DNA from 2 places in the Variovorax sp. NFACC27 genome. Region 2 is predicted to be linked to the other one. Evidence: riboswitches for the same ligand, from Rfam matches in the RefSeq annotation. Region 2 holds a riboswitch; the other holds the start of a gene.

Region 1 (6,109 bases), 3.9 Mb from region 2:
ACAGCGTGGCGTCGAAGCCGCTCAGGCGCTGGGTCTGCGCGCGCCAGGCATGGGCCAGGCATTCGGCGTCGATCTCGATGAAGCCCAGCGCCGAGCAGGCCCGCTTGGCACCGCGGTACACCGGATCGTCGGAAGAGAAGTTCGGCGCGCTCGGCGGCGCGGACGTGATGGCGCCGAAGCGCAACCCGTGCGTCGCGACGATGGCCTGCGCGATGGCGCCTGCGTCGAGTGCGGTGCTCATGATTCGTGATGCCAGAAAGGCGTGCCGAGCACGGGCGTGCTGGGCTGCGCTGCCTCTTGCGCGGCCATGGCGCCTGCGCGGTGCGCGCTGCGGCCGGCCTGTACCGCATCGGCAAAGGCGCCGGCCATCGCGACCGGGTCCTGCGCCAGCGCGACGGCGGTGTTCAGAAGCACGCCGTCGTATCCCCACTCCATCACCTGGCATGCATGCGAGGGCAGTCCCAGGCCCGCGTCCACCAGCATCGGCACCTTGAGCCGGTCGCGCAGCACCTGCAGCGCATAAGGGTTGACCGGGCCGCGGCCGGTGCCGATGGGCGCGGCCCACGGCATCACCGCCTGGCAGCCGACGTCGACCAGCCGCTGGCACAGCACGAGGTCTTCGGTGCAGTAGGGCAGCACCTTGAAGCCCTCGCGGATCAGCTGCGACGCCGCATCGACCAGGTTCAGCGTGTCGGGCTGCAGCGTGTAGTCGTCGCCGATCAGCTCGAGCTTGATCCACGGCGTGTCGAACAGCTCGCGTGCCATTTGCGCGGTGGCGACCACCTCCTGCACGCTGTGGCAGCCGGCGGTGTTGGGCAGCACCGGCACCGCGAGCTTGCGCAGCAGTTCCCAGAAGCCGTTGCCGAGATCGCTGTTGCCCGAGCCCTGGCTGGCCGTCTGCCGGCGCAGCGAGGCGGTCAGCATCGCGGGCTTCGCGCGCTTCACGGCGGCCTCGAGCAGGTCGGGCGAAGGGTAGCGTGCCGTGCCCAGCAGCAGCCGGCTCTGGAAGGTTTCGCCGTAGAGCACCAGCGGGTCGTTCGTGGTCGTCATGCTTGTCGTCTCCATCATTCAGCCGCCCGTCACGGGGCGGATCACTTCGATGCGGTCGTCGGGCTGCAGCTCGCGCGAGGCGTAGGCCGAGCGCGGCACGAACTCGCGGTTCACCGCCACCGCGAAGGGCGGCGTGGCATCCAGCGCGGCCAGGGCGTCCGTGAGCGTGGCGTGGTCGGGCAGCGCGAAGGGCTTGTCGTTGATCAGGATGTTCATCGTCATGTGGGGGCAGCCTCCAGGCCGAAGCTTTCCGCTAGCGACGAGTGGCCTTGCGCCAGCAGTTCCATCGCGGCGTCGAGCATGGCGGGCGCGATCATGAAGCCGTGGCGGTACAGGCCGTTGATCTGCAGCACGCGCGGATGCGGCCGGCGGATGGCAGGGAGGTTGTCGGGCAGCGTGGGCCGGCATTGCGTCGCGATCTCGACGATGCGCGCCTCGGCGAAGCCGCTGTGCACGGCATACGCGGCGCTCAGCAGTTCGAGCGTGGAGCGCACGCTGGCCGGCGACATGTCGTCCGACTCGATCTCGGTCGCGCCGATCACGAACAGGTTGCCGGGCTTGGGTGCGATGTAGAGTGGGTAGCGCGGGTGCACCAGGCGGGTGGGGCGCTGCAGCGTGACTTCGGGCGCATGCACGCGGATCACCTCGCCGCGCACGCCTCGCAGCGCGTTCCACTGAGGCCTTGCGCCGAGACCGCGGCAATCGATCACCCAGTCGGGGTGTCCGGCCGTGCCGGGGGAGAAGTCGGATGGCGCCCGTGCCGATTGCCAATGCAGCGTGACGCGGGCATCCGCCTGCAGCGTGGCGAGCAGTGACGCGAGCAGTGCGCGGTTGTCGAGCTGCCCTTCGCCGGGAAGGAACAGGCCCTGCGCGAAGCGCTGGCCGAGCGAGGGCTCCAGCGCGGCAATCGCACGGGCGTCGATCGGTTGCATCGGTGCCAGCTCGGGCACCTGTGCACCGGTGTTCGCGAGCACGCGCGCAAGCCGCGTGGCTTCGGCGGCGTCCTGCCGGTGCCACAGCACCAACGTGCCTTCGCGCTGGAAGAACACCGGCTGCGCCAGCGATGCCAGCAGCTCGGGCCAGCGCGACAAGGCATGCTGCCCCATGCGCACCACCGACACCGGCGCCACGGCCGATTCGGCCAGCGGCGCGAGCATCGCGGCGGCCACGCGCGCGGCGGCGCCTTCGGCCTCCGGACTGCCGGCCTCGAACACGTCGACCTTGCATCCGGCCTGCGCGAGCGTCAGCGCCATCAGCCGGCCCATGAGGCCCGCGCCGAGGATCGCGACGGAATCGAAAGGCAGGCTCATGCCGGGGCTCCTTCGCGTCGCCGATAATTTTCGGCATGACCCAAGGCAAGACCCAAGAGCCCACCCAGCGCTACGCACGCGTGCTTTCCATTGCCGGTTCCGACAGCGGCGGCGGCGCCGGCATCCAGGCCGATCTCAAGACCTTCGCGGCCCTGGGCTGCTACGGCATGACGGCCATCACCGCGCTCACCGCGCAGAACACGCTGGGCGTCTCGGGCATTCACGGGGTGCCGCCCGACTTCCTCAAGGCGCAGATCCAGGCTGTGGTGGAAGACATCGGTGTCGATGCCGTCAAGCTCGGCATGCTGCATGCGCCCGAGGTGGTCGAAGTGGTGGCCTGGGCCATCGACCGCTACCAGCTGAAGAACGTTGTGCTCGACCCCGTGATGGTCGCCACCAGCGGCGACCGCCTGATCGCGGCCGAGACGGTGCAGGTACTGGTGCGCGAGCTGTTCCCGCGCGCCGTGGTCGTCACGCCCAATCTCGACGAGGCCGCCTTGCTGGTCGGCCATGCCATCGAAGGCATCGATGCGCTCGACGGCGCGGCCGACGAACTGCTCGGGCTCGGCGCGAAGGCCGTGCTGCTCAAGGGCGGCCATCTGCCGGGCAACGAGGTGGTCGACGTGCTGCTGCAGGCCGGCGGCGACCGCCGGCGCCTGGCTTCCGCGCGCATCGAAAGCCGCAACCTGCACGGCACGGGCTGCACGCTGTCGTCCGCCATCGCCGCGCACCTTGCACTGGGCGCGACGCTGCCCGATGCGGTCGAGCGGGCGCGCGCCTACATCCTCGGCGCGATGGCCGCGGGAGCGAACGTGAAGATCGGCGCGGGTCATGGCCCCCTCAACCACGGCTTTGCGCCAGTGCCGACGCACCGCCTTGCGCTGAAGGCCGGCTGAGCCAGGCGAGCGCGAAGGTCGCGGCCAGCGTCGGCAGCGCGGAGCCGAACTGCGGCGCCCACTTCGCGAGCGCGTGGTAGGCCGCGATGCCCGCGATCCAGATCAGAGCCGCGCCGAAATCGACCTTGCGCCGTGTGCCTTGCGGCGACACCGCCTCGCCGCTGCCGAGCCGGCCGATGATCACGCCGTACAGCGGCACGAACACCGAACTCAACAGCAGCAGGAAGGGCTCCAGCGTATGCATCGGCAGCACCAGCGCCAGCGCGATGCACAGGGCTGCCAGCAGCAGGCCCCAGCGCTTCACGCTCCAGCGCGGCAGCAGGCTGTGCGTGGAGACAGAGCCCGAGTAGACGTCGCCATACGCGTTGTCGAGCTCGTCGATCAGGATCAGTCCCAGCGCCACGAGGCCACCCTGCGCCAGCAGCAGCGCGGTGACGAGGCCCGTGCCCGGCTCGGCCACGCTCACCACCATCACGCCCAGCGCATAGCACCAGACGTTCGCGAGCGCATAGCCGATCCAGGTGCCGCCGAACGCGCCGCCCAGGCCGCCAGCGCTGCGCTTGCCGTGCCGAGCGTAGTCGGCCACCAGCGGCAGCCACGACACCGGCATCGCGATCACCAGGTCGAGCGCGCCGAACATGCCCATCGTGCCGTCCCCCTGGCGTGTCCAGAAGGCATCCAGCCCCTTGGCCTGCAGCTGCGTCGCGAACTGCCACGTGAGCCACAGCAGCGACAGCACCACCAGCGGCAGGCCGAAGCGGCTCACGAAGCGCCGCACCAGCTTCACCATCGAGCCCGCGAGCAGCGCCAGCAGCACCGCGCCCCACAGCAGCGTGGTCAGCACGCCGCCCCAGAAGCTGCCCAGGGCCGGGCCCACGACCGTCTGGCCGATAGCCTGGGTGCCTTCGCGCATCACGACGAGTTCGAAAGTGGTCCAGCCCACCAGCTGAACGATGTTGAGCAGTACCGGCAGGCGCGCGAAGGCGCTGCCGTAGGTGGCATGCATGAGCCCCGCGCTCGCCAGTCCGCTCTGGCAGCCCAGCCGCGCGGTCCAGGCCAGCAGGCCGGCGCCGATGCAGGAGCCGAGCACGATGGCGATGGCGGCGTCGCGCGTGCCCACGGCAGGAACCAGGTAGGCGCCGATCTGCATCACGAGCAGGCCCACGCCGAGGCTGAACCAGAGCGAGGCATGGTCGTGCCAGCCGAATACACGCTGGGAGGCGGAAAGCGGTGTCAGCGCTTCGTTGGAGACGGCTGCGCTGTCGGCGCTGTCGTTGTTGTCGTGTGCCATCCGTTTGCTCCAGTGCAAAAGGTTTGGCAGGTGGGCGAGGCCCCAGTGGCGCGGCTTTCACGCGAGAAGGCGTGAGACGCCACCGGACCAGCTTCCCTGCGCGAGGATTACCTCAATCAGGTTCAAAGGGACTTTCTCAGCCGGTCGGCAAGCCGCCCAGCACCCCTAGCAAGTGCGCCCCGGGAACCCGCGGCGCGGGCCGGAGTTTACCGCTGCCGGGAAGCCGCAATGGCAGGCGTGCCTTTGCAGGGCAGGGAAAACCCGGGGGCGAGGAGGGGCGGGGCGAGAATCGTCGCGAGCAGAAGAACGACCAACAGAAGAAACGGGAGCGCATGCCGATAAGCGAGCAGGAAGAAAAAATGGAGAGGAACTTGCATGGCCGATGACGATTTCGAGGGCCCCCGCCTGCGCCGTTTCAGGGTCGACGTAGGCACCATCATCTGCGCCGTCGCGCTGGTGCAGTCGCTGCTGCTGGTGGCGTTCGGCTACTGGGCGGCCGAGAAGCTGGTGTCCAGGGTAGGCACCGCCGCGCACAAGATCAATCACGACAGGGTCGAGGACAACGTGCTCGCCTTCCTCGCCAAGACCGAGGGCGTGATCCGCTCGATCGCCGATTCGCCGAGCGTTCATGCGACGGGAGAAGACGGCGAGCAGACCGCGGAGATGCTCTGGACCATGCTCGAGCAGACCCCGGAGCTCGACAGCATCAACGTTGCCACCGACGACGGCCACGTGCTGATGGCCGTGCGCTACCCGGTCCCGGCCATCCGGCAGGTGCTGCGCGGTCCGGAGTTCAGCACCGAGACCTGGCAGTACAAGAGCTCGCCCGATCTCGACGGCGGCGATGCGAAGCAGCGCTTCGCAACGACGGCCATCTCCGCCTACCGCAGCGACTTCGACCCCGAGAAGCGCACCTGGTACCTGGAGGCCATGAAGGCCAAAGGCCCGGTGTGGACCGAGCCCTTCCTGATGAGCGATGCGCAGGAGCTCGCCATCGGCCATGCGCGGCCTTCAGGGCGTGTCGACGACGAAGGCCACAGGCGCGGGCTCGTGGTCGACGGCAACGTGTCGCTGGGGCACCTGTCGAGGCTGGTGCGAATCTTCGGCGCGTTGGGCAGCGGCGAAAGCGCCTTGCTGAGCTCGGACCATCATGTGGTCGCGCGCAGCGACCATCCCGAGCCGGTGCGCGAGCTGGAGTCTCCCGACACCGGCGTGCTCGGCGCCATCCACTCGCACATGCTGGCGGCCAGCACCGCGGGCGGCGCCGACGACCTGGCCTTCTCCATCGAGCACGAAGGGCGCCGCTACCTCGTGCAGACCTCGCACATCCCGCATACCCGCTGGCAGCTCGTCAGCTGGGAGCCCGAAGAGCAGCTGCTCGGCGGCCTGCATCGCTCGGTGCTGTGGTCGCTGCTGCTGACGGTAAGCTTCCTCGGGCTGGCGCTGTTCATTTCGCTGCGACTGTCGAAGCTGGTGACCGGGCCCATCGAGAACCTCTCGCGCGTCGCGCGCCGCATCGGGCGGCTGGAGCTCGACAACCTGCCGATCGAACCCAGTCGGGT
Region 2 (6,109 bases):
TTCCGTATTCATGTCAGGCGCCCTTTCTCGGTGGATAGAGCATCGCCTGCTGTGCTCAGGCAGGTGCGTCTATCAGCGCCAGCGCGTCGGCGATCGACTGGCTGTCTTCAGGCCGCACCAGCTTCGCGACCTGCTTGCCGTCGCGCATGAACACCAATGTGGGCCAGAGCCGCACGTTGAACGAACGGCCCAGTGGACGGCCGCTGCCGTCTTCCACCTTGATGCGGCGCACGTTCGGATACTTCGCGAAGGCCTCGGTGATGTTCGGCTGCGCGGCCTTGCAGATGCCGCACCAGTTGGTGCCGAACTCGACGACGGCGGGACCGGAGAGCGCGTCGATCTCGCTGCGCTCGGGTTGCTCGGTTTTGTATTCGGAGGTCATGGGGGTGCTTGCTTCCTGCGGCTGGGGAGTGGGCTGTGCTCCCTCGCATTCCAACAGAAACTCAGGCCGCCTGCAGCCCGTAGCCCGAAAGCAGCGCCGGGAGTTCGGCCATGTCGCTGAACACCTTCACCGCGCCCACGCTCAGCAACGGGCCGGGGCCGCTGTGGCCCGACTCGCCCGTGCTGTAGCCGAACACCGTCGCGCCCGCGGCCACGCCGGCCATCGCGCCGGTGACCGTGTCTTCCACGATGGCGCAGCGCCTGGGGTCGACGCCCAGTGCTTCGGCTGCGGCGAGGTACACGTCGGGATGCGGCTTGGAGCGCGGCATCTCGTGGCCGCTGAAGATGCGGCCCTGGAAACAGTCGAGCAGGCCGACCTTGGCGAGCTGCAGCTCGACCTTGTGGCGATCGGCGCCCGATGCGCAGGCGATGCGGCCCTTGAGCCTGGAGTGGATCTCGCGGATCGCGGCAGGGGCATGGGGGATGGCCGTGAGGTCGCGCTCCAGTGCCTCGTTGCGGCGGGCACGGAAGGTCTTGAGCCAGTCGTCGGTGATCTTGAAGCCCGTCTTCGATTCGATCAGGGCGGCTTCGTCCTTCACGGCTTTGCCTGTGAAGGTGTTCATGGATTCTTCCGTGGTGATTTGCCAGCCTAGTTCGCCGAGCATTTCGGCGAGGACTCGGTTGGTGATGGGTTCGGAGTCGACCAGGACGCCGTCGCAGTCGAAGAGGACTGCGGAGAAGGGGAAGGGGGTCATTGGGATTGGGGCCTGACTTTCGGATTGCCTTGATGGTAGCAACCGGCTTTGGAATTGCTGGTCCGGGGCCGGGTCTCGGCCCGGCGGGCGACCTACTTTTCTTTGCTTCGCCAAAGAAAAGTAGGCAAAAGAAAGGCGACCCTACTGTCTGCGTCCCTTCGCTTCGCTGCGGGCAACCTGCGGTGCTCGACGTAGGAGGGGGTCCGCAGAACTCGCTTCGCTCAAACAGCTGCGGCCCTTATCCCTCCTACGTCTGCGCTCCTCGGCGCAGCCAGAGGGGAGGGGAGACGTGCGGGCCATCGCTTTGCTCGGCCTTCTGAACAGCCTGGACTGGCCTTCGCTTCGCTCGGCCACGCATTGAGGCCCCGAAACTGCAATGGGCCCCTTGCCCCATTCCAAGCACAGCAGGCGCGCAGCGCTTGCTGTGCCTTGGGGGCCGAGCGCAGCGATGGCCTGCTCGGTCTCCAACTCCCTTCTGGCTGCGCCGAGGAGCGCAGCGTTTCGCGGATCAGGGATCGCAGCTGTCTGAGCGAAGCGAGTTCTGCGAGACCCCGCGAAACGCGAGCACCGCAGGTTGCCCGTAGCGAAGCGAAGGGACGCAGACAGTAGGGTCGCCTTTCTTTTGCCTACTTTTCTTTGGCGAAGCAAAGAAAAGTAGGTCGGCCGCCGGGCCGAGACCCGGCCCCGGAAAGCAATCTCAAGACACGGCCCGGATGGGGATATACATCTCGCCCCCGCCCGCCATGAACTCCTTCGATTTCTCTTCCATGCCCTCCGCCACGGCGGCAGTCTCGGCCACGCCCTTCTTCGCCGCGTACTCCCGCACTTCCTGAGTAATCTTCATCGAGCAGAACTTGGGCCCGCACATCGAACAGAAGTGCGCCACCTTGCTCGAATCCTTGGGCAAGGTCTCGTCGTGGAATTCCCGCGCAGTGTCGGGGTCAAGCCCCAGGTTGAACTGGTCCTGCCAACGAAACTCGAACCGCGCCTTGCTCAGCGCATCATCCCGCGACCGAGCCCCCGGATGCCCCTTCGCCACATCCGCAGCATGCGCCGCGATCTTGTACGCAATGATCCCCTGCTTCACATCGTCCCGATCAGGCAGCCCCAGGTGCTCCTTCGGCGTCACGTAGCAGAGCATCGCAGTCCCCGCCCAGCCGATCATCGCCGCGCCGATCGCGCTGGCGATGTGGTCGTAGCCCGGCGCGATGTCGATGGTCAGCGGCCCGAGCGTGTAGAACGGCGCCTCGTGGCAATGCTTGATCTGCTCGTCCATGTTCGACTGGATCATGTGCATCGGCACATGGCCCGGCCCTTCGATCATGGTCTGCACATCGTGTTTCCACGCGATCTGCGTGAGCTCGCCCAGCGTGCGCAGTTCGGCGAACTGGGCTTCGTCGTTGGCATCTGCGCCCGAGCCGGGGCGCAGGCCGTCGCCGAGCGAGAAGCTCACGTCGTAGGCCTTCATGATGTCGCAGATGTCCTCGAAGTGCGTGTAGAGGAAGCTCTCCTTGTGGTGCGCGATGCACCACTTGGCCATGATCGAGCCGCCGCGCGACACGATGCCCGTCATGCGGTTTGCCGTGAGGTGGATGAACGGCAGGCGCAGGCCGGCGTGGATGGTGAAGTAGTCGACGCCCTGCTCAGCCTGCTCGATGAGCGTGTCGCGGTAGATCTCCCAGGTGAGGTCCTCGGCCACGCCGCCGACCTTCTCGAGCGCCTGGTAGATGGGCACGGTGCCGATCGGCACGGGGCTGTTGCGCACGATCCAGTCGCGCGTGGTGTGGATGTTCTTGCCGGTGGAAAGATCCATCACGTTGTCCGCGCCCCAGCGGATGGCCCACACCAGCTTCTCGACCTCTTCCTCGATGCTCGAGGTGACGGCCGAGTTGCCGATGTTGGCGTTGATCTTCACCTTGAAGTTGCGACCGATGGCCATCGGCTCGACTTCGGGGTGGTTGATGTTGGCCGGAATGATCGCGCGGCCGCGCGCCACTTCGTCGCGCACGAACTCGGGCGTGATGATGCGCGGAATGCTCGCGCCCATCGGGTTGCCCGCCACGCGCTTCGCGCGCTCCTCGTTGGCGAGGTATTCGGCCATCCACTCGCGCTTGCCGTTCTCGCGCAGGGCCACGTACTCCATCTCGGGCGTGACGATGCCGCGGCGCGCGTAGTGCATCTGCGTGACGTTGGCGCCCGACTTCGCTCGGCGCGGCGTGCGCTGCAGCGCCGAGGCGCCGGCGCGAAGCTCTGCCAGGCGCTGGGCGTCGCGGTCTTCGTTCTTCGCGCCGTCGTCCAGCGCATGGTGCATGCGGCCCTCGTAGCTCTCGGTGTCGTTGCGCTCCGCGATCCACGCGCCGCGCACGTCCGGCAGGCCGCGGCGCACGTCGATCTCGACCTTCGGATCGGTGTACGGGCCCGAGGTGTCATAGAGCGACACGGTCTCGCCGTTGGTCAGCTGCACGTCTCGCACGGGCACGAACAGATCGGGCCGGCTGCCCGGAATCACGCACTTGTGCGACGCGGGAAAGGGCTCGCGCGTCAGCGAAAGCAGCGAGGTGAACTTGTCGGGGGCATTCATCGGAGGCACTCCTTGTTGAGGGAAAGGGTGCTCCGCAATCGCTCGGTGGACTTCGGGATGCCCGTCACGGAAGGGGGGGGTGACGGACCGGAGTCAGGGAGTGCAGCTCTTCTTACGCCGGTATGACCCGGATCAAGTTCGCGGGTCGGCAGCTTTGCCATCTCAGCACGCCACATGCGTGCACCCCGGAGCGGGGCCGATTGTGCGAGCCCCGGCCCGGCGCGTCAACCCGGGGTTGTTACTGCAGGTCGCCGTCGACGTAGAACCAGCGCCCGTCCTCGCGCACGAAGCGGCTGCGCTCGTGCAGGCGCGTGGCGGCGCCGGAAGGGCCGCGCTGGCGCGCGACGAACTCGACTTCGGCATGGTCCGCGTCGAGCACGGAGCGCGAACGGACGTCGAGCCCCAGCCACTTGACGCCCGGCTCGAACTCGATGGAAGCCGGACGTTTCGACGCGTGCCAGGTGGCGAGCAGGTACTCGCCTCGCTCCAGCACGAAGGCCGAATAGCGCGAACGCATCAGCGATTCGGCATCCGGCGCGGGCGTGTTCGAGAAATCGTCGAGATAGCGGCCGCAGCACATGGCGTAGGCCACGGGCTTGTCGCGGCGGTCGGTTCGGCCGCAGGGGCAAGGCCCGGTAGGGGGATCGATGGAACTCATGAAGACCGCTATTGGAACACCTTGCGGACCTGCTGCCGACAGGGCAAGCCCCGAGGCTATGAAGACCGGCTCGCGGCGATGGCCTCCTGCAGCGCCTGCGCGTCGGCCGGCTTGTAGATCAGCGCATAGCCTGCGCGCTCGACCTCGGCCCGTGTCGCATGCGCGGTCTCGCCGGTGAGGATGACCACGTTGCGCGCCTTGCCGACGGCCTGCAGGGCCTGCGCCGCCGCCAGGCCCGAGAGGCCGCTGCCCAGCCGCAGGTCGCTCAGCATCAGGTCGAACACGCCGCCGTGCTGCAGGGCCTCGCGCGGATTCGAGGCCAGCGCGACCTCGTGGCCCCAGCTGGTCAGCAGCGAGCGCATGGCTTCGCGCACAGGCTCCTCGTCATCGAGCACGAGGATGCGGATCGGCGCCAGGGCCGCTCCCGCAACGGGTACGGCCGCCGCTTCGCCGTCCTGCTGCGCCGCCGCACCGGCGGACGCGGCCGCTTCCTCCAGCACCAGCGAGAAGGTGCTGCCGCGCCCCGGCGCGGTACGCACCTGGATGCGCGAGCCCATGGCCTGGGCCATGCTCGCCACCAGCGACAGGCCCAACCCGAGGCCCCGGCTGCGGTCGCGCCCCGGGTTGTCGACCTGGAAGAACTCCTCGAACACATGCGCCTGGTGCCGCGCCTCGATGCCCACGCCGGAGTCGCGCACCTCGATGCGCCATGCGGGCAGGCCATCGGCAGAACGATGCAGCCGGCGCGCGAAGACGAAGACCGTGCCCCCGGGCGTGTACTTGATGGCGTTGTCCACGAGGTTGCCCAAAAGACGCGCCAGCATGCGCGCGTCGGCGCGCACCACGGCCTCGGTCGGGCGGATGCGCAGCGCGAGGCCCTTGGCATCTGCCAGCGCGGCGAAGCGGCCGTTCAGCGCCTCGAAGACGGGATCGAGCTGCACGGCCTCCAGCCGCACCGGGGCCACGCCGCCGTCGAGCTGCGCGATGTCGAGCAGGGCATCGACCGAACCGCGCAGCGCATCGACGCTGTCGCGCATGAAGCGCAGGTTGTCGGCGTTCGGCGCGTCGCGGGTGTTGAGCGCATCGACGAAGATCGCCAGCGCATGCATCGGCTGGCGCAGGTCGTGGTTGGCGGCCGCGAAGATGCGCGCGCGCTGCGCCGCGAGCTGGGCCACGTGGTCGAGCTGGCGCGCGAGCGCATCGGCCAGCCGTGCGTTCTCGAAGCCGTGCTCGATGGAGCGCACGATCAGCCGGTTCTGCTTGCGCGCGTAATAAAGCGCCGCGAACATCTGCGACACCACCAGGCAGCCCATGAGGATGGTCACGCTGCCCGGCTCCACCACCAGCCGCAGCGCCATGCCGAGGAACATCGGCACGCTGAAGCACAGCGCGGCCAGCCACCATTGCGCGAGCGCCGCGATGACGACGCCGGAGACGCCGCTGATGAAGAAATACATCAGCAGGATCAGCGTGAGGTTGTCGTGCGGGAAGAAGAGCCACGGCGCCAGCCCCCAGATCAGCCCCGGCACCAGCATGCGCACTTCGAGCCGGCGGCGCATGCTCACCGCATTGCCCGCGTCGATGCCGGCGGGATCGAAGCGGCGCAGGTAGCGATGCCGTTGCCACTGCGAGGTGTGCACCAGCAGCCCCCACGCCAGCGCGCCCAGGTTGTGCGTGAGCACGAGAAAGGTGATCCAGAAGATGGCGGCGACGCTGGCCGCCATGAGCGGCGTG

Evidence for each region. A riboswitch is a leader RNA that binds a small molecule or an ion and turns the genes downstream of it on or off. The one in region 2 is predicted to bind thiamine pyrophosphate.
Region 1: it holds a riboswitch for thiamine pyrophosphate, as region 2 does, so the genes downstream of both, ABL840_RS16540 (purine-cytosine permease family protein) here and thiC (phosphomethylpyrimidine synthase ThiC) in region 2, are expected to answer to the same signal.

What each region holds. Positions count from the first base shown of each region.
Region 1 covers NZ_CP157613.1:3,526,254-3,532,362, forward strand. The annotation lists gene thiE (thiamine phosphate synthase) at 1-241, opposite strand, end outside; gene ABL840_RS16520 (thiazole synthase) at 238-1,050, opposite strand; gene thiS (sulfur carrier protein ThiS) at 1,069-1,272, opposite strand; gene ABL840_RS16530 (FAD-dependent oxidoreductase) at 1,269-2,360, opposite strand; gene thiD (bifunctional hydroxymethylpyrimidine kinase/phosphomethylpyrimidine kinase) at 2,396-3,256, shown strand; gene ABL840_RS16540 (purine-cytosine permease family protein) at 3,201-4,547, opposite strand; TPP riboswitch at 4,624-4,724, opposite strand; gene ABL840_RS16545 (adenylate/guanylate cyclase domain-containing protein) at 4,923-6,109, shown strand, end outside.
Region 2 covers NZ_CP157613.1:7,428,619-7,434,727, forward strand. The annotation lists gene ABL840_RS34815 (hypothetical protein) at 1-12, opposite strand, end outside; gene ABL840_RS34820 (thioredoxin family protein) at 56-382, opposite strand; gene ABL840_RS34825 (HAD family hydrolase) at 444-1,136, opposite strand; gene thiC (phosphomethylpyrimidine synthase ThiC) at 1,834-3,717, opposite strand; TPP riboswitch at 3,810-3,915, opposite strand; gene ABL840_RS34835 (YchJ family protein) at 3,956-4,375, opposite strand; gene ABL840_RS34840 (hybrid sensor histidine kinase/response regulator) at 4,432-6,109, opposite strand, start outside.